2 linked regions of the Natronosporangium hydrolyticum genome follow. The protein of the gene in region 1 interacts with the protein of each later gene in a pairwise test. Links are inferred from orthologs where the notes say so. Each region holds a gene or a part of one and is shown on either strand. Other genes may lie near its edges. The genes, in order: rplA and thrS.

The links.
Region 2: the proteins of rplA (region 1) and thrS interact in binary tests that used the Escherichia coli proteins (3 or more experiments, as listed by UniProt). The link is inferred for Natronosporangium hydrolyticum from one-to-one orthologs.

Annotation. Positions count from the first base shown.
Region 1 is NZ_CP070499.1:847,924-859,971, forward strand. Bases 9,061-11,953 are described here. They hold rplA (50S ribosomal protein L1), read left to right. Parts: upstream 9,061-10,095; coding sequence 10,096-10,812; downstream 10,813-11,953. Other genes in these bases: nusG (transcription termination/antitermination protein NusG), read left to right, coding at 9,061-9,530; rplK (50S ribosomal protein L11), read left to right, coding at 9,585-10,016; rplJ (50S ribosomal protein L10), read left to right, coding at 11,064-11,591; rplL (50S ribosomal protein L7/L12), read left to right, coding at 11,658-11,953. In the rest of the region: JQS43_RS03835 (amidohydrolase), read right to left, coding at 1-333; JQS43_RS03840 (MBL fold metallo-hydrolase), read left to right, coding at 683-1,339; JQS43_RS03845 (gamma-glutamylcyclotransferase family protein), read right to left, coding at 1,345-1,806; JQS43_RS03850 (NAD(P)H-quinone dehydrogenase), read left to right, coding at 1,862-3,268; JQS43_RS03855 (MarR family winged helix-turn-helix transcriptional regulator), read right to left, coding at 3,286-3,795; JQS43_RS03860 (hypothetical protein), read left to right, coding at 3,996-4,172; JQS43_RS03865 (putative bifunctional diguanylate cyclase/phosphodiesterase), read left to right, coding at 4,313-6,766; rpmG (50S ribosomal protein L33), read left to right, coding at 7,032-7,199; JQS43_RS03885 (MaoC family dehydratase N-terminal domain-containing protein), read left to right, coding at 7,211-7,660; JQS43_RS03890 (MaoC family dehydratase), read left to right, coding at 7,657-8,061; preprotein translocase subunit SecE, read left to right, coding at 8,390-8,704; more of nusG, read left to right, coding at 8,715-9,060; more of rplL, read left to right, coding at 11,954-12,044. UniProt on the Escherichia coli protein: One of the primary rRNA binding proteins, it binds very close to the 3'-end of the 23S rRNA. Forms part of the L1 stalk. It is often not seen in high-resolution crystal structures, but can be seen in cryo_EM and 3D reconstruction models.
Region 2 is NZ_CP070499.1:2,723,318-2,729,839, forward strand. The notes cover bases 1-2,934. They hold thrS (threonine--tRNA ligase), read left to right. Parts: upstream 1-423; coding sequence 424-2,445; downstream 2,446-2,934. Other genes in these bases: JQS43_RS11960 (MGH1-like glycoside hydrolase domain-containing protein), read left to right, coding at 1-241; JQS43_RS11970 (carbohydrate-binding protein), read right to left, coding at 2,493-2,934. Also shown: more of JQS43_RS11970, read right to left, coding at 2,935-3,383; JQS43_RS11975 (bifunctional diguanylate cyclase/phosphodiesterase), read left to right, coding at 4,287-6,522. UniProt on the Escherichia coli protein: Catalyzes the attachment of threonine to tRNA(Thr) in a two-step reaction: L-threonine is first activated by ATP to form Thr-AMP and then transferred to the acceptor end of tRNA(Thr). The rate-limiting step is amino acid activation in the presence of tRNA.

The sequences.
Region 1 (12,048 bases):
CAGCGCGTCCATGTCGGCCCGCAGCGCGACCACCGGGCCACCCTCGCCGATGTCACAGATCACGCCGTTGCCGCTGGGGAGCAGCCGGGGGGTGAGCCCGGCCACCCGCAGCTCGCCCGCGACCAGCGCGGTGGTCTCGAACTCCTGGTGGGACAGCTCCGGGTGGGCGTGGAGGTGTCGACGTACCGCGATCAGCTCGCCGTGGCGCTCTGCGAGCCACTGGTCCAGCCCGCCAGGGAGCGGCTGCGCGGCCACGGGGGTCTCCGGCCGCGCAACGGCCGGGCCGTGGGCAGGGGCGGCCAGCTGACTCTCGGGCACGGTCAACGCGCTCATTTCGGCTTCATCTCGATCTCTTCCGGCGACACGAACTCGGACAGCCTAGACCGAATACGGTGACGCTACGCAACCTCGTTACCGTAGCAATGATATTGCTCAGCGTCACAAAATGCCTGGTGAAAGGCGATTTCCGGGGCGGATCCGGCGCCGACCGGCGGTTACTCCGGGTGGTCACCGGAGCCTCACTCTCGTCAACGGAGGAAGGGCTGTCGCGGTCACGCGGGGTGGCGGACGTACAAACCGGCGGCGGCGGGGTGGCGCCGAGCGCGGCGGGTGGGGCGCCGGGCAGACTAGGCACTCGGCTATCACCGTGGCGAGTCCGCGGTCTGGCGGTGAGGGAGGTCACATGCAGCTGACGAAGTACACCCATTCGTGTATCCGATTGGAGCACGACTCCGGGGTGCTGGTGATCGATCCGGGCGGGTTCAGTGAGCAGGCCGCGCTACTCGGCGCCGATGTGGTGTTGATCACCCACGAACACGCCGACCATCTCGATGTGGACAAGCTCACCGCGGCGGCAGCCGACCGTCCCTCGCTGACCGTCTACGCCCACCCGGATGTGGTCTCCAAGCTGGCGGTGCTCGGCGAGGCGGTGCAGGTCCACCCGGTCAACGCCGGGGACGAGTTCACCGCCGCCGGGTTCGGGATTCGGGTCGGCGGTGGCCAGCACGCGCTGATCCACGCGGACATCCCCCGGATCGCCAACATCGGCTTCCTGATCGAGGATGTGCTCTACCACCCGGGCGACTCGGTCGACCCGGCCGACCTGCCCGCCGGGTCGCAGGTGGAGACCCTACTGCTGCCGATCAACGCGCCGTGGCAGCGGCTCGCCGAAGCGGTCGACTTCGTCCGGGCGGTCGCGCCCCGGCAGGCGTACGGAATCCACGATCATCTGCTGTCGGCCGCCGGCGCCAAGGTCTACGACACCAATCTGTCCAAACTCGCCAACTGTGACTACCACCACGTGGAGCCAGCCACCACGATCGACCTGGCCGGCGGGTGAGCTTCCTACGGCTCCGGGGAGGCCGTCCGGGTCGGCCGGGAACGTAGGTCGCGCAGGTAGTCGGCGGGGGCCCCAGCGGCCTCGGCCGCGTTGGCGATCTCCGACAGATACCACGCGGTGGGTAGGCCACCTTCGTAACCGTCCAGCACATACACCCAGGCGGTGACCGCGCCGTCCAGCGTCGCCACCTGTACCGTCAGTTTCCGGTACGTGCCGGCGACCGCGCCCTCCACCTCGTCGAGGTTGGCGGCATCGCGGGGATGGACGTCGTAGAGCGCGACGAAGACCCGGTCACCCGGTGACTCCACCACGGTGGTGACCGCTCCCTCCCAGCCCAGGGCGGCTTCGCCCCCGAAGGTCAGTCGCCAACCCTCCAACCACCCCGTACCGATCATGGGGGAGTGCGGGCAGTAAGCTCGCATCCGCGCGGGGTCGAGATTCGAACCGTAGGCAGCGTAGTGGCGCACGGCGCTGACGATAGCTGCCAGGATCGAGGTCAGAACAGACGGGAGCGCGCGTGTCATGAGCCGGATTGTGATCATCGGGGGCGGACCGGCCGGGTACGAAGCGGCGTTGGTCGCGGCCCAACTCGACGCTGAGGTCACGGTGATCGATGCCGAGGGCATCGGCGGCGCGTGTGTGCTGCACGACTGCGTCCCCTCTAAGACTTTCATCGCCAGCTCCGACGTGGTCACCGGGTACGGCGGCGGCGAGCGCTTCGGGATCCAGCTGCCCGGCACCGGCGCGGTAACCATCGACGCTCCCGCGGTCCACCAGCGGGTGCGCCGGCTCGCCGCGGCCCAGTCGCAGGACATCGACGCCAAACTGCGGGCCGCCGGGGTCACGGTCGTACGCGGGCGGGCCCGGCTGGGGACGGCGGCCGTCACCCACCACCACCCGGTGCTCGTGACCCCTGCCGACGGCGGCGACGAGTACCCGCTCGCCGCCGATGTGATCCTGCTCGCCACCGGCGCAACCCCCCGGGTGCTGGCGAGCGCCATCCCCGACGGGGAGCGGATCCTCACCTGGCGGCAGGTGTACGACCTACCCGCGCTGCCCGAACATCTGATCGTGGTCGGGTCCGGAGTCACCGGAGCCGAGTTCGCCTCCGCGTACCTGGCGATGGGGTTGCCGGTGACGCTGGTCTCCAGCCGGGACCGAGTGATGCCGCATGAGGACCCGGACGCCGCGACCGCGATCGAACGGGTCTTCCGGGACCGGGGGATGGCGATCCTGAACAACTCCCGGGCCGAGTCGGTGACGCGGCACGGCGACCAGGTGGTGGTCCGGCTGACCGACGGCCGGGAGGTGACCGGCAGCCACGCGCTGATGGCGGTCGGGTCGGTGCCGAACACTGAGGCCCTCGGGCTGGCCGAGTACGGGGTCCGGGTCGGGTCCAGCGGGCACATCCCGGTGGACCGAGTCTCGCGTACCAATGTGCCCGGCATCTACGCCGCTGGCGACTGCACCGGGGTCCTGCCGTTGGCGAGCGTCGCCGCGATGCAGGGCCGGATCGCCATGTGGCACTCGCTGGGCGAGGCGGTGGCGCCGCTGCGGCTGCGAACGGTGTCGGCGAACGTCTTCACCGACCCCGAGCTCGCGACCGTCGGCGCGTCCCAGGCCGAGGTCGACGCGGCCCAGTCGCCGGTGCGGGAAGTGATGCTGCCGCTGACCGGTAACGCTCGGGCGAAGATGGCGGGCCTGTCCGACGGGTTCATCAAGCTGTTCTGCCGGGCTCCCTCGGGGGTGGTGATCGGCGGGGTGGTGGTCGCACCTCGGGCGAGCGAGCTGATCCTGCCGATCTCGCTGGCGGTCAGCACTCAGCTCACGGTGGATCAGCTGGCGCAGACCATCACCATCTACCCGTCGCTGTCCGGGTCGATCACCGAGGCCGCCCGGCAACTGATGCGCCACGACCCGGAGCTGTGACGCCTCCTTCTGGCCGATCATGATCGGTGGCCCGGCGGGCCGCCGCGGCGAACGGCGTGCGGTCGCCCCTGTTGCCGGAGCCGGTCGGCCTCCCGCTGGGTCGCCTCGGCGCGTTCTCGGACGAAGTCGCGGAGCAGTTGTAGCTGGCCGGCGGTGAGCGTACTGCCGGCCTCAGTGAGGTGGGCGGCCTGGCCGGCGAAGAGGCCGGCGACCGAGGCCTCGGCGGTGGGCTCCAGCGTCACGATCACCCGCCGCCGGTCGGCTGGGTCGGGGCGACGGGCGACGAAGCCCGCCTGTACCAGCCGGTCGATCATGCGGGTCACGGCGCCGGTGGTGAGCCCCAGTTCGGCCGCGAGTTCGCTGGCGGTGGCCCGGCGCCGCTCCCGTAGAGTGTCGACGCAGGTCAGGTCGGTGAGGGTCAAGCCGAGCTGGTCGGCGACCGCGTCGTAGTAGCGCACCGACTGGCGCAGCAGCCGCCGGACTCCTTGCACGAGCTCCGCCAGCAACTGGTCCTGACTGTCCGTCACACCAGCCATTCTTCCGCTGATCGGCCGCGTTCGGCCATCCATCGTGGCATTAGCCGTGGGAATTCGGGCGATCGAGCTGCCCTTAGCAGGCCACCTATCGGACGTTCGGATGAGGGCGGCAGATCCGGCTTTCGGTATGCCGAACGATGTGACACGATGGTCGATATCTTAGTGGGAGTAGGCCCGCGGAAGGAGATCTCATGCGCACACGCAATCTTGCACGGTGGGCCAGTCGGCTCGTGGCCGTCGCCGCGTTCGGGGCCGGTGCTACGTTGGTCGGTTCCTCGGCCCTCGCCGCCGGCGAGACCGCTGACGACGTCACCAGCACGGCGGGGAGTGAAGCGGTCTACGAGCCCAACGACTTCCGCTGGGAGTAAGCCGGCCACCGGCGCCGGTTCTTCGGCGCCGGTCGCCGATCCCGCCCGTGATCCGGTAGGAGGGGTGCTTGCCTGGATCGCACGCCGAGCCTAGCCGCTCTGGCCGTCGCGCTTGGGCACTGACGGCGCCGCTCGCGGTAATGGCGGTGCTCTGGGCCTTTGCTGCCCAGATCGGAGAGACCATTCCCGGTTGGGCCTGGCCACTCTCCATCCTGTTCCTGATTCTTTTCGTCGCAGCCGATCTCACGGTGTTCCGGGTGGAGGTCCGCCGGCACGCCGTGGGGGTGTCGGTTACCGATATCCCGTTGCTGCTCGCGCTCTTCTTCCTACCGCCGGTGCTGCTGGTGGCGGCCCGTGCCGTCGCCACGCTGTGCGTCATGGCCTCGCAGGGCCAGGCGAAGGTGAAGCTCTGGTTCAACGTGGCGTCGCTCGCCGCCGGCGCCGCGCTGGCGAGCTTGATCGTCCGAGCCGGATCCCCGTTGGATGGCCAGGACCCGCTCACCTGGCTGGTCCTGGCGGCAGCGGTGGCCGCAAACGTGCTGGTGACCCTCACCGCCGTACTCGGAGCGGTGAGCCTGGTCCAGGGGCGGATCGTCACCCGTGACTTCATGCGTACCGCCATTCCCGCGCTGCCGGTGGCCGCCCTCAACATCACCATCGGGATCGTGGTGCTGGTGCTGCTGCAGCAGGGTGCCTGGTCGCTGCTGCTGCTGGCGGTGGTGACCGGATTCCTGGTGATCTCGTACCGGTCGTACGTCCAGTCGGTGCGGCACAGCCGGTCGTTGAGTGAGATGTACGAGCTAACCCGGGTCGTCGCCGATACTCCCCATGACGGCACGTTGGCCGATGTCCTGCTCGGCCGGGTGCGAGAGATGCTCCAGGCCGAGTACGCGACCTTGTGGATCCCGGCGAGCGGGCGGCACCCTGAGGTGCTTCTCTCGGCAAAGGTCGACTACCGGGCGTTGTTGGACGTCTCGGACACGCCGGAGCCGATCCGGCAGCGGGCCTTCACGCACGGGGCGAGCGTGGCGGTCGGTCCTCGGCTCGGTGACGAGTCGCTGCGGCCGGTGCTCCGCCGGACCGGCACCAAGGATGTGATCGTGGTCCCGCTGCGGGCGGGCTCGGCGGTGATCGGCTGCCTAGAGGTGTCCGGCCGGATCGGCGACACCGCATTCTTCGGTCCGGCCGACGTCCGGTTGTTGGAGACGATCGCCGCGCACGCCGCGGTGGCGGTGGAGAATTCGCGGCTGGTCGAGCGGCTGCGCTTCGACGCGTACCACGACTCGCTCACCGGCCTGCCCAACCGGCGGCGGATCACCGACGCGTTGGGCGAGTCGATCTCGGGGCGTACCCCGGGGGAGATGGTGGCGGTGCTGCTGCTGGACGTCGGTGGGCTCCGGGATGTCAATGAGTCGCTCGGCCGGGCGGCCGGAGACCAGCTCCTGGTCGAGGTCGCACGCCGGCTGCGGGCGGCCGCTCCGTCGGCGGCGCTGGTGGGCCGGATCGGCGGGGACGCATTCGTGGTCACCCTGCCGATGGCCGATGAGGGTGCCGCGCTGTCACTCGCCGGCTCGCTGCGGCAGGAGCTGCGGGACCCGTTGACGGTCGGCTCGTTGACGCTCGACGTCGATGTCGCGGTCGGGGTGACCCTGCATCCGGAGCACGGCCCGGAGCCGAGCGTGCTGCTGCAGCGCGCTGACCTGGCGACCCAGGCGGCGAAGGGGCTGGTGGGCGGCGTGCAGCTGTTCAACAAGGCGTTGGAGTCCGGTTCGGCTCGGCGGCTGGGGCTGGCTGCGGATCTGCGCCAGGCGCTCGACGACGACGAGCTGGAGGTCTACTTCCAGCCGAAGGTCTCGATTCCGGATCGGCGGCTGGTCGGAGTGGAGTGCCTGGCCCGGTGGGAGCATCCGGGGCACGGCTCGGTGCCGCCGCCGGAGTTCGTGGCGGTCGCTGAGCACACCGGGTTACTCGGCCAGCTCACCGAGGCGGTGCTCACCGCGGGGCTGCGGCGGGCGCGGCAGTGGGCACAGGCCGGCCACCCGTTGCCGGTCGCGATCAATCTCTCTTCCCGGACCCTGATGGACCCGAGTTTCCCGGCGCGGGTCAGCGAGTTGTTGCGGGAGTACGAGGTCGATCCCGAGCTGCTGACTTTCGAGATCACCGAGGACGGCTCGGTGGGCGAGGCGGATCAGCCCTTGCCTACCCTGCATCAGCTCGCCGAGTTGGGCGTCCGGTTGTCGGTGGACGACTTCGGCACCGGCTACTCCTCGCTCTCCTATCTGAGTCGGCTGCCGGTCCACGAGGTCAAGATCGACCAGTCGTTCGTCCAGGGTATGGCGACCGACGCTGGCGATCTGGCGATCGTCCGGGCAGTGGTGGACCTGGCCCGGCACTTCGACCTCACGGTGGTCGCCGAGGGGGTGGAGAGCGAGCTGACGCTGAACCTGCTGGAGGAGATCGGCTGCGACATCGGCCAGGGGTTCCTCTTCAGCCGGCCACTGCCGTATGAGCGCCTGGAGGCGTGGTTCGCTGCGCAGACCGACGCCGAGCCGCACGCCGGGGGCCAAGTGCGACGCCTGCGTGCAGTGGGCTGAGGGGGGCGTGTACGCTAGGCTCTGCACGTCGCACCGGAGTGATCCGGTCAGTGACGTTGCCCCCTTAGCTCAGTCGGCAGAGCGTCTCCATGGTAAGGAGAAGGTCTACGGTTCGATTCCGTAAGGGGGCTCGCGAAAGCGAGGCGGTGTAGCTCAGGAGGTAGAGCAAACGGCTCATAATCGTTGTGTCGCCGGTTCGAGTCCGGCCACCGCTACCGCTACCGCCATCAGCCGGTAACCGCACAATCGCAAGGAGCGCTTCGCCGTGGCCAAGGCGACCGACGTCCGCCCCAAGATCACTATGGCGTGTGTGGACTGTAAAGAGCGAAACTACATCACCACCAAGAACCGCCGTAATGATCCGGACCGGATCGAAATCAAGAAATTCTGCCCCCGCTGCGGCAAGCACACCGGTCACCGCGAGACCCGCTGACGCGGCCTGCGATGCCCCTCAATCGCGCGTACGTTGGTCGTAGCTTTCCGCCGAGCGGGCCCTACCTGGTAGGGCGGGAGAAGATCCGCGAGTTCGCCTCCGCGATCGGCGCCGACGACCCGATCCATCATGATCCGGAGGCGGCCCGGGCGCGCGGGCACGCCGACGTGGTGGCGCCACCGACGTTTCCGATCGTGGCCGGCACCGCCGCGGCCGAGCAGCTCCAGACCGACTCTGAGCTGGGGCTCGATTACTCCAGGGTGGTGCACGGCGACCAGCGGTTCAGCTACGTCCGGCCGGTGGTGGCCGGTGACGAGTTGGTCAGCGTGCTCACCATCGAGGAGATCACCGAGCGGGCCGGGCACGAGTTCCTCAACACCCGGATCGAGTTGACCACCCCCGCAGGCGAGCCGGTGGTCACGCTCTGGCACAAGCTCGTCGTGCGAGGTGACGATTCGTGACCGGGCTGGTCGTCGGTGCGCAGTTGCCGGCTCACACCTTCACCGTGACCCGAGCCGACCTGGTCCGTTACGCCGGGGCTTCGGGTGATTTCAACCAGATTCACTGGAATGAACGGTTCGCTCGCGAGGTCGGGCTGCCCGGGGTGATCGCCCACGGCATGTTCACCATGGCGCTGGCTGGTCGTGCGGTGACCGCATGGGCGGGCGCCGCCGACGCGGTGCTCGATTTCGGGGTCCGGTTCGCCCGGCCGGTGCCGGTGCCCGACGACGACGCCGGGACCGAGGTGGTCGTCTCGGGGAAGGTCAAGTCGATCACGGACGATCGTGCGGAGCTGGAGCTCACCGCGGTCTGCCAGGGGCAGAAGGTGCTGGCGCAGGCTCGGGCCACGGTCCGGGCCTAACCCGACGGCGCCCGGTTCCGGCCCGTGTGGGCGCCCCGGTTGGGCCGGGGGCTCGGTTACCCGTACACTGGTCGCGCACGGCAGTGTGGATTCCGCACTGACGCACCTAGGGGTGTGGCGCAATTGGCAGCGCAACGGTCTCCAAAACCGTAGGTTGCAGGTTCGAGTCCTGTCACCCCTGCCACCGCGGGCGGCTGTCCGGCCGGGTCTTGAGGATCCGGGTCGGCGACCGGGCTGGCGGCGGTGATCGGTCATCCGTGACCGCCGATAGACCCACGCCGACGGGCCATCCGCCGAGGAAACCGACACCGCGAGGAAGAGGACTGAAGTGGCTAAGGGGAACCGACCAGGCGCAGGCGCCGCGGACGAGTTCGACGACGCCGCCGACAGCGGCCGCGACGGGTCGGGCAGCGGTGACGCTGCGGTCATCGAACGGCGCGGCGGTCCCCGATTTGGTTTCGGCCGGATCGGGCGGTTCGTCCGGGAAGTCGTGGCGGAGCTGCGTAAGGTTATCTGGCCGACTCGTAAAGAGCTGCTGACCTACGCGGTGGTGGTGGTCTTCTTCATCGCGGTGATGATGACGATCATCGCCGGCTTCGACTACGCGTTCGCCAGCGCCGTACAGTGGGTCTTTGGCCACTAGACGGGGATACATGTCAACGGAAGCGAAGTACGACGTGGTTGACTATGACGAGACCGGCCGGGCGGATCTGCCCGAGCCTGCTCTCGATGCCGACGACACCGGCGCGGAGCCGATCGCCGAAGCGGCGTCGGCGCCGCCCGATGGCGACCTGAGCGCCGTCGCGGCGGCGCCGGGCGATGAGCTGCCGGGCGATGAGCCGCCGGAGGAGGACGCGGCGGGCCCGGAGCCGGTGGCGGATCCCGCCGCCGCGCTGCGTGATCAGCTGCGGTTCGCGCCGGGCGATTGGTTCGTGGTGCACTCCTACGCTGGCTACGAAAACAAGGTCAAGACCAATCTTGAGACCCGGATCACCTCGCTCGACATGGAGGACCACATCTTCCAAGTCGAGGTTCCCACTCGGGAAGAGATCGAGGTCAAGAGCGGCAAGCGGACCCAGGTCCAAAACAAGGTTTTCCCCGGTTACATCCTGGTCCGGATGGAGCTGAGCCCCGAGTCATACTCCTGTGTGCGCAACACTCCGGGGGTGACCGGCTTCGTCGGTGCCACTGACCGCGCCGACCGGCCCGCGCCGCTCAGCCTCGACGAGGTGATCAAGTGGCTCGCTCCGGCGGCGGAGCCGACCACGCAGAAGAAGGCGCCGACCGAGGTGAAGGTCCTCGATTTCGAAGAGGGCGACTCGGTCACGGTGACCGATGGTGCCTTCGCGTCGCTGCCGGCCACGATCAGCGAGATCAACGTCGACCAGCAGAAGCTGAAGGTGCTGGTGTCGATCTTCGGTCGGGAGACGCCGGTCGAGCTCAACTTCAACCAGGTCGCGAAGATCTAATCCCGGCCAGGTACCATCGTTCGGTTATCGAGACCTCCGAGCCCAGGACCAGGAATGCCTCCGAAGAAGAAGCTCGTTACCACGTTCACGCTGCAGCTGCCGGCGGGGCAGGCGACACCGGCGCCGCCGGTGGGCCCGGCGCTTGGTCAGCACGGCCTGAACATCATGGAGTTCTGCAAGACCTACAACGCCCAGACCGAGTCCCAGCGCGGCGATGTGGTGCCCGCTGAGATCAGCGTCTTCGAGGACCGGACCTTCAGCTTCGTGCTGAAGACTCCGCCGGCGGCCCGGCTGTTGCTGAAGGCGGCCGGGATCGACAAGGGGTCCGGTGTGCCGCACCGGGACAAGGTCGGCTCGGTGAACCGCGCACAGCTGCGGGAGATCGCCGAGCGGAAGCAGGCCGACCTCAACGTCGAGGACCTCGACCAGGCCGAGAAGATCATCGCCGGCACTGCCCGGTCGATGGGGATCACCGTCAACGATTGACCCGACCTACCGGCCTTTTTCGACGGCCGGTCGTGGGAGGGCCCGAGCTGGGCCCGTCGCAACCACAGGAGACCTGAACATGAAGCGCAGCAAGAGTTACCGCAAGTCGGCCGAGTTGGTCGACCGGGACCGGCTCTACGGTCCGGTCGAGGCGATGGAGCTGGCCAAGCAGACCAGCCCGACCAAGTTCGACGCCACCGTGGAGGTGGCGATGCGGCTGGGGGTCGATCCGCGCAAGGCTGATCAGATGGTGCGCGGCACGGTCAACCTGCCACACGGCACCGGCAAGACCGTCCGGGTGGTGGTGTTCGCCGCGGGCGAGAAGGCGAACGAGGCGGTCGCCGCCGGCGCCGACGAGGTCGGCTCGGATGATCTGGTCGCCCGGATCCAGGAGGGCTGGCTGGACTTCGACGCCGCGATCGCGACGCCCGACCAGATGGCCAAGATCGGTCGGATCGCCCGGATCCTCGGTCCCCGGGGGCTGATGCCGAACCCGAAGACCGGCACCGTGACCATGGACGTCACGAAGGCGGTCAACGAGATCAAGGGCGGCAAGATCACCTTTCGGGTGGACAAGCACGCCAATCTGCACATGATCATCGGTAAGGCGTCGTTCTCCACCGACCAGCTGGTCGACAACTATGCCGCCGCGCTCGATGAGGTCCTGCGGCTGAAGCCGGCCGCGGCCAAGGGTCGTTACCTGAAGAAGGCGACCGTCAGCACCACCATGGGTCCCGGGATTCCGATCGACCCGAGTGCGACCAAGTTCCAGCAGGAGGCCCCGGTCGCCGCCTGACGCGGCGCCCGGCGTACTCTTGGCAGTTGCCCGGCGGCCGGTTGGCCGCCGGGTGGATCCACAACCACCCACAGACCGCTGGTTACCGGATGATCTCCGGTCGAAGGCCCCGGACGAGGGCGGCCCGCGCAGGATGGGGCGGATCGCGAGTCGGCGCTCTCTGCGCGCCCGTGCCCGCGCCGCGCCTTCTGCGCTGGCGCCCTCCCCTCCGTGACCGGACCGCCAGCGGCGGATACGGCAGAAGGAGGGGCATGGCGGTTCGGGAAGACAAGCAGACCGCCGTGGCCGAGCTGACCGACCAGTTCCGTAGCTCGACAGCGACTGTGCTGACCGAGTACCGCGGACTGACGGTTGCGGAGCTCAAGCAGCTCCGGCGGCAGCTCGGCGACGGCGCCGCGTACACCGTGGCGAAGAACACGCTGGCCAAGCGGGCGGCCACCGAGGCGGGCATCGACGGGCTGGAGGAGCTCTTCAAGGGGCCGACCGCGCTCGCGTTCGTCTCCGGCGACCCGGTCGAGGCCGCGAAGAGCATTCGGGATTTCGGCAAGGCGCACCCCGCTCTGATCATCAAGGGTGGCGTCTTTGAGGGCCAGACCATCTCGGCCGACGAAGTCCGTCGCCTCGCCGACCTGGAGTCGCGTGAGGTGCTGCTGGCCAAGCTGGCCGGGGCGATGAAGGCCAACCTGAGCAAGGCGGCGGCGCTGTTCCAGGCCCCGCTGAGCAAGACGGTCCGGTTGGCCGCCGCGCTGCAGGAGAAGCGGGAGCAGGGCGGCGAGTAGGCCGTTGCTGCGTCCCTACGACGCATTCCACCCACTACGGGCCGATCACGAGAGAGGAACGCCGAGATGGCGAAGCTGAGCACCGAGGAACTGCTGGACACCTTCAAGGAGATGACGCTGATCGAGCTCTCGGAGTTCGTGAAGCAGTTCGAGGAGACCTTCGACGTAACCGCCGCCGCGCCGGTGGCGGCGGTCGCCGCGGCCGCGCCGGGCGCGGCCGCCGAGGAGGCCGAGCCGGAGAAGGACGAGTTCGACGTCATCCTGGAGGCTGACGGCGGCAAGAAGATCCAGGTCATCAAGGTTGTCCGGGAGCTGACCGGGCTGGGCCTGAAGGAGGCCAAGGACCTGGTCGAGGCCGCTCCGAAGGCGGTTCTGGAGGCGGCGAACAAGGAGACCGCGGAGAAGGCCAAGGAGAAGCTGGAGGGCGAGGGCGCGAAGGTTACCGTCAAGTAACCTA
Region 2 (6,522 bases), 1.9 Mb from region 1 along the record:
CCCGGAGCGATACTGGCGCGGACCGATCTGGATCAACATGAACTGGTTGCTCTGGCGAGGTCTGCGGCAGCATGGTCAGCCGACCCTGGCGACGGCGCTACGCGGAGCCATGATCGACGTGGTGCGGCGGTCGGGGTGTTACGAGTATTTCCACACCACCACCGGGGCCGGCATCGGTACGCCGGAGTTCAGCTGGACCGCGGCGCTGACACTGGACCTGCTGGCTCACCCGGAGGGTTGACCGGGCCGCGATGGCCGGCGGCGACCCGGGCCTGCCGCAGCAGCACCGCCGGGACCAGCAACAGCTCCACCCCGAGCACAACGCGAAGCACCGTGGTGGTCTGCTCAACTCGGGGGAGGGTGGCGATAGCATAGCCAGTCGGGCGGGGTCCGCCCGAACCGCCGTGATCTTGAGGAGCAGCCGTGTCCGCATCCCGCAGCAACGCCGTCGAGCTGGCACCCGTCGTGGTTCCGGCCGGGACGACGTGTGCCGACGCGGTGGCCGCAACCGGCGCCCCTACCAAGGGGCCGCGCGCGGTCGTGGTGGTGCGGGACGGCGACGGCCGGCTCCGGGATCTTGCGTGGGTGCCCGAGACCGAGGTCACCGTGGAGCCGGTGCCGCTGGACTCTCCCGACGGCCTGGCGGTGCTGCGGCACTCCTGCGCGCACGTGCTCGCCCAAGCGGTGCAGGACCTCTACCCGCAGGCCAAGCTGGGTATCGGCCCGCCGGTGGAGAACGGCTTCTACTACGATTTCGATGTCCCGCCGCTCCACCCGGAGGATCTGGGCAAGATCGAGCAGCGGATGGTCGAGATCATCAAGTCCGGCCAGCGGTTTCGCCGGCGCCGGTTCGACGGCGTCGAGCAGGCCCGCAGCGAGCTAGCCCACGAGCCGTTCAAGCTCGATCTGCTCGCCGAGCGCGGTGGCGGTTTCGACGACTCGGAGGTGATGGAGCTCGGCGGGGACACCGACGGTGAGCTCACCATCTACGACAACCTCGATCAGAGCAGCGGGGCGATCTGCTGGTCGGATCTGTGCCGTGGGCCGCACCTGCCCACCACCCACTTCATCGACCCGCGGGCGGTCAAGCTGATGCGGACCGCCGCCGCGTATTGGCGGGGCAGCGAGGCCAACCCGCAGCTGCAGCGAGTCTACGGCACCGCCTGGCCGACCCGGGATCAGCTCAAGGGCTACTTGAAGCTGCTGGAGGAGGCGGCCCGGCGCGACCACCGCAAGCTCGGTGCCGAGCTGGACCTGTTCTCGTTCCCGGAAGAGGTCGGCTCGGGGCTGCCGGTCTTCCACCCCAAGGGCGGGGTGATCCGCCGGGAGATGGAGGACTACTCCCGGCGCCGGCATGAAGAGGCGGGGTACGAGTTCGTCAACACCCCGCACATCACCAAGGCCAACCTCTTCGAGACCTCCGGGCACCTGACCTGGTTCGCCGACGGCATGTACCCGCCGATGTCGATGGAGGGGGCCGAGTATTACCTCAAGCCGATGAACTGCCCCTTCCACAACCTGATCTTCCGGTCCCGGGGCCGTTCGTACCGGGAGCTGCCGCTGCGGCTGTTCGAGTTCGGCAGCGTGTACCGGTATGAGAAGTCAGGTGTGGTGCACGGGTTGACCCGGGTGCGGGGGATGACCCAGGATGACGCCCACATCTACTGCACCAAGGAGCAGATGACTGGGGAGCTCACCAGCCTGCTCGAGTTCGTGCTGGGGTTGCTCCGCGACTACGGGCTCGACGACTTCTATCTGGAGCTGTCCACTCGCGACGATTCGAAGGCGAAGTTCGTCGGGGCGCCGGAGGAGTGGGCCGAGGCGACCGAGGCGCTCCGGGTAACCGCGGAGGCTTCCGGCTTGGAGCTGGTGCCCGACCCGGGTGGGGCGGCCTTCTACGGTCCGAAGATCTCCGTGCAGGCACGGGACGCGATCGGCCGGACCTGGCAGATGTCCACCATCCAGGTCGATTTCCAGCTGCCGCAGCGGTTCAATCTGGAGTACCAGGCGGCGGACGGCAGCCGGCAGCGCCCGATCATGATCCACCGGGCGCTCTTCGGGTCGATCGAGCGGTTCTTCGGGGTGCTCACCGAGCACTACGCGGGCGCCTTCCCGGCCTGGCTCGCGCCGGTCCAGGTGGTCGGCATCCCGGTCCGCGACGACCACGCCGACTATCTGGCGGAGTTCGTGACCCGGCTGCGGGCGGAGGGTGTCCGGGCCGAGGTCGACAGCTCCAGCGACCGGATGCAGAAGAAGATCCGCAACGCCCAGCAGCAGAAGATCCCGTTCATGGCGATCGCTGGTGACTCGGATGTCACCGACGGCACGGTCTCGTTCCGGTACCGGGACGGTTCCCAGCGCAACGGGGTCCCGTTCGACGCCGCCGTGACCCATGTGGCGAACGTGATCCGTTCCCGGACCAACCAGGGACCGTCCGCGGAGTAACGGGGCGTCAGCTCCGGAGCTGACGACCGGCTAGGCCGGCCGCCAGATCAGGAGCTGACGATGGTGATCCGGTCCAGGTCGGGAGCGCGCCGACCAGTGTTGCCGAACCAGATGGTGTGCTCCCCCTCCGACAGCTCCACCGTCACCGTGACCGTCGCCACCGCGTCGTCGCCCGCGGCGGGGAAGTCGACAGTGGTCAACCGGCCACCATTGATCGAGAACTGCCCGCGTCGATCGCGGCTCGACAGGTAGTGGAAGGTCAGCTCGTACTCGCCGGGCTCGACGGTGACCGCCCCGAACCGTACATAGTGCAGCCCGAACCCGCCGAGGTCACCGACTGCCTGCCCGCCGGAGGCGGCCTCGGTGGAGTAGACGCGGGCCCGCCCACCCAACTCGGCCGCCTCGGCCTCAAACGAGCGGAGATCCGGCGGTGGGGGCGCAGGGGGCGGCGGTTCGGTCGCCGCCGGTGGGGTGGTCGGGGGCTCGGTCGTGCCCGCACCGGTAGCGCTCGGCGCCGCCGTTGGACTCGGCGACAGCGTGGGTGAGGGAGCACCACCCAGCCGGGCGTGCGGGGCGGCTGTCGGGTCGTCCTGCCGAGCGGGCGGGCTGGGCGGCGCCGGCAGCGCGGTGGGTTCGGGACGGAGCGCGCTGGCGAGCGCTCCAGTCCCGATGAGGACGGTGCCGGTGAGGACGATCACGACCGTGGCACGGCGCAGTCCGAACCGTCGCTCGGTCGACCGACCCGGCTCAGTCAGTGGTTCCTCGGCCGGGTCACCGTCGCCGGCTCCTACCGGCTGGTATTGCGGCTGATCCCAGGGGTCTGGGGCGTCCTCCCACCACTGCCGGGTTGGCGCGGGCGGCGGCGTGGTCGGACCATCGACCCCGGGCCGGTGGCCGGGTAGGAAGGGCTCGCTCCGGACCTGGTCGTCGCCGGTCATGCCCACCTCCCCGTCGCGGACGACCGTGGCAGGCTAGCGTGGCCCGCCCACCGGGGCAAGCGCCGTGTCGCGGTGCACGGCATCCTTCGATATCCTGTCGCGGGGCGGTCACGTGTGGTGGCTGGTGCGGAGGGGGAGTCGACTCGCAATATTGGTGTCCATCGTCTGCGTCAGTGCGAATGGCTGCGCCGCGGCCTCGCGGAGCCAGCGATCGCTGTAAATGCTCGGGACGGCCCGGGTAATGCGTTGTGGATTCGGTGAGCTTGAATTCCGCAGCGCTTTCGAGTCGTGCTGATGCGCTATGCCCCGACACAATTTGTGGCTGTGTCGCTCGGGTCGGTGAGTCGCTGGCCAGTGCTCCCCGGAGCCCTTGCGGTCGAGGCCTGATGGCCGCCTTGCCCCCGCCTGGTGTCTCGTCGTAGTCGGGCGATCGCACGAGGTGGCACGGCTGCGCCGGTGCCCTAATGCCCATAGTGGAGCGTGTCTCGGCGGTATTACCCACTCGGAGTTGGCGCGCCACCGAGGGTAGCAGTCGGCGCAGTTTCCGGGGTCGCCACCTACGTAAGGTGATCGTCGCGCCGCATAACCGCCGGCGGACCGCGCAATCGTTACCTTCCGTGGAATCTCGAACGCGCAGGGCTGTGCAAAAGGTCCATATTCAGAGAGTCTGCTTAATTGGTCGGCAGGCATTTCGCCAGGCCATTCCCGGTGCCTATCGTACCTCTCATACGGACTTTGGGGCGCTACACCGGAGCGAACCTCAAAAAGTAGGGTATGACGGCTATAGCGGGAGGTAAGGGAATGCGTACCAACGACTGGAACTAATCCGCCGCTGGCGCTCCGTCGCCGAGGCCGTAGTCTGGGGGCCGACCACCATCTGGACTTCGCGGGCGGGCGCTTGTTTTGACACGGTCTTCGGGCAAGCCCGACCAGCGGCTGCGGCTGCTGGTCGGGCTTGTTCTGCTATCTGGAGCCCTGGTCGGCGGGGTCGCGGGCTGGGTGGTCGGCACGGAGTTCCCGGCGTCACCGCCGCCCGAATGGCCAGTGCTGGCCTCGATCGCCGGCCTGGTGGCGGTGGGCGGTCTGGTCAACATCGACGTCCGGGTCCGGTCGACTCTGCACGGTGTGGCCTGGACCGACGCGGCGATCCTGATCGGCCTGGCGATCGCCCCGAGCCCATGGACCGTCCTCGCGGCGTTGGCGGGGGTGCTCTCCGCCAAGATCATTCGTCGGCGGCAGCCGATCAAGTCAGCCTTCGGCGTGGCGAAAGACACGATCACCGCCGGCGTCGGCTGGGCGGTGCTGACCGTGCTGGGATTCACCGGCTCGCTCGACATCCTCGGGGTGCTCTCGCTGGCGGTGGCGTTCCTGGCCATGACCCTGGTCGACGAGCTGCTGGTGATCCCGGTGATCGCGTTGTCGTCTCGGACCAGGATCTGGGAACGGTTCCGCGCCGACTGGGACATCCGGCTGCTGACGTTGCTGTGGCGGTTCGGGGTGGCGATCGCGGCCGCGTTCCTGCTGGAGATCGACGAACAGCTGCTGTATGCGCTGCCGCTGGCGGTGATCCTCGGTCACCTCTGGCATGAACGGTGGGTGCGTGCCCGGGAGGAAAGGCTCGCCTGGCAACACCTGGCCGAAGCCACCAAGACGTTCACCGGCGTCGACCTGGATGTGGTGCTTCGACAGGCCGTACTCAAAGGGTCGCGGCTGTTCGCCGCCGACGAGCTGGAGGTAGAGGTCTGGTTGGGAGACCAGCAGCGGCTGGTCCGGGGCGCCGACGAGATCAGTTACGACGGGCCCCCCGCGGCGGCCCCGGCCGCCGGCAGCCGGGTCTACGCGGCCCCCCTGCATGGCTATCGGGGCCGGCGCGACATCGGAGTCTTGCGGCTTCGGTTCCGGAACCGGGTGAAGATGAGCGAGCGGGAAGAGGCGATGGTGGCTAGCTACGCCGCCGCGCTCGACACCGCGGTCCGCAACGCCGCCGCGTACCGGCAACTGGGGGAGGCGACCGAGGCCCACGCCTACGCTGCCGCGCACGATGCGTTGACCGGCCTGGCGAACCGGCGGGAGCTTGAGCGGCAGCTGGCGGAGGCGCTGGTCGACCAGGCGAGCCTGGATAGCCGGATCGCGGTGTTGCTGATCGACCTGCGCCACTTCAAAGAGGTCAACGACACGCTCGGCCACCTGGCCGGCGACCGGGTGCTGGCCAAGGTGGCGGAGCGGCTCACCAGCGGCGCCGGCCCGAACGACCTGGTGAGCCGGTTCGGCGGCGACGAGTTCGCGGTGCTGCTCCGCAGCGCTTGGCGACCGGCCCGGGTAAGTGCCCGAGCGCAGCGGGTGCTGCGGTCGCTGGCCGAGCCGATCGAGGTCGACGGCCTGCCGATCATGGTGGAGGCGAACGGCGGGCTGGCGCTCGCGATCGACCCGCAGGACACCGAACCCGAAGCCGACGCCCCGGCGGCAGACTTCCGCAGCACTGCGCAAGGGTGGCAGGCGGAGCTACTGCGCCGCGCCGATGTGGCGATGTACCAGGCCAAGCGCAACAGCCGGCCGTTGGTCGCCTACACGTTGGCGCAGGACCCGGCCGACCGGGACCGGCTGGCGCTGGCCGGGCAGCTGCCGAGGGCGGTGTCGCAGCGGGAGTTCATCCTGCATTTCCAGCCCATCGCCGAACTCGGCAGCGGGCAGGTGATCGGCGCCGAGGCGCTGGCCCGCTGGCGGCACCCCACCCGTGGTGAGCTGAGCCCGGGCGCCTTCCTGGACCTGCTGGAGCGGTCGACGCAGTTGTCGGCGTTCACCGCAGCGGTGCTCGAAGACGCGTTGGCGGCCGCGGCGATGTGGCGAGCGGCCGGTCACGACCTGCGGGTCTCGGTGAACATCTCGGCGCGGAGTCTGCTCGACGCGAGCCTGCCACGGCAGGTTCTGACCGTGCTGGAGGCTCATCACACCCGGCCGGACCGGCTCTGCCTGGAGCTCACCGAGACGTTGGCGATCAGCCAGCTCGACACCGTCGATCAGGTGCTGACCCAGCTGCACGACATCGGCGTCCAGCTCGCGCTCGACGACTTTGGCACGGGCTTCTCCTCGTTGGCGGTGCTGTCCCGGATTCCGGTGGACCAACTGAAGGTCGACCGAA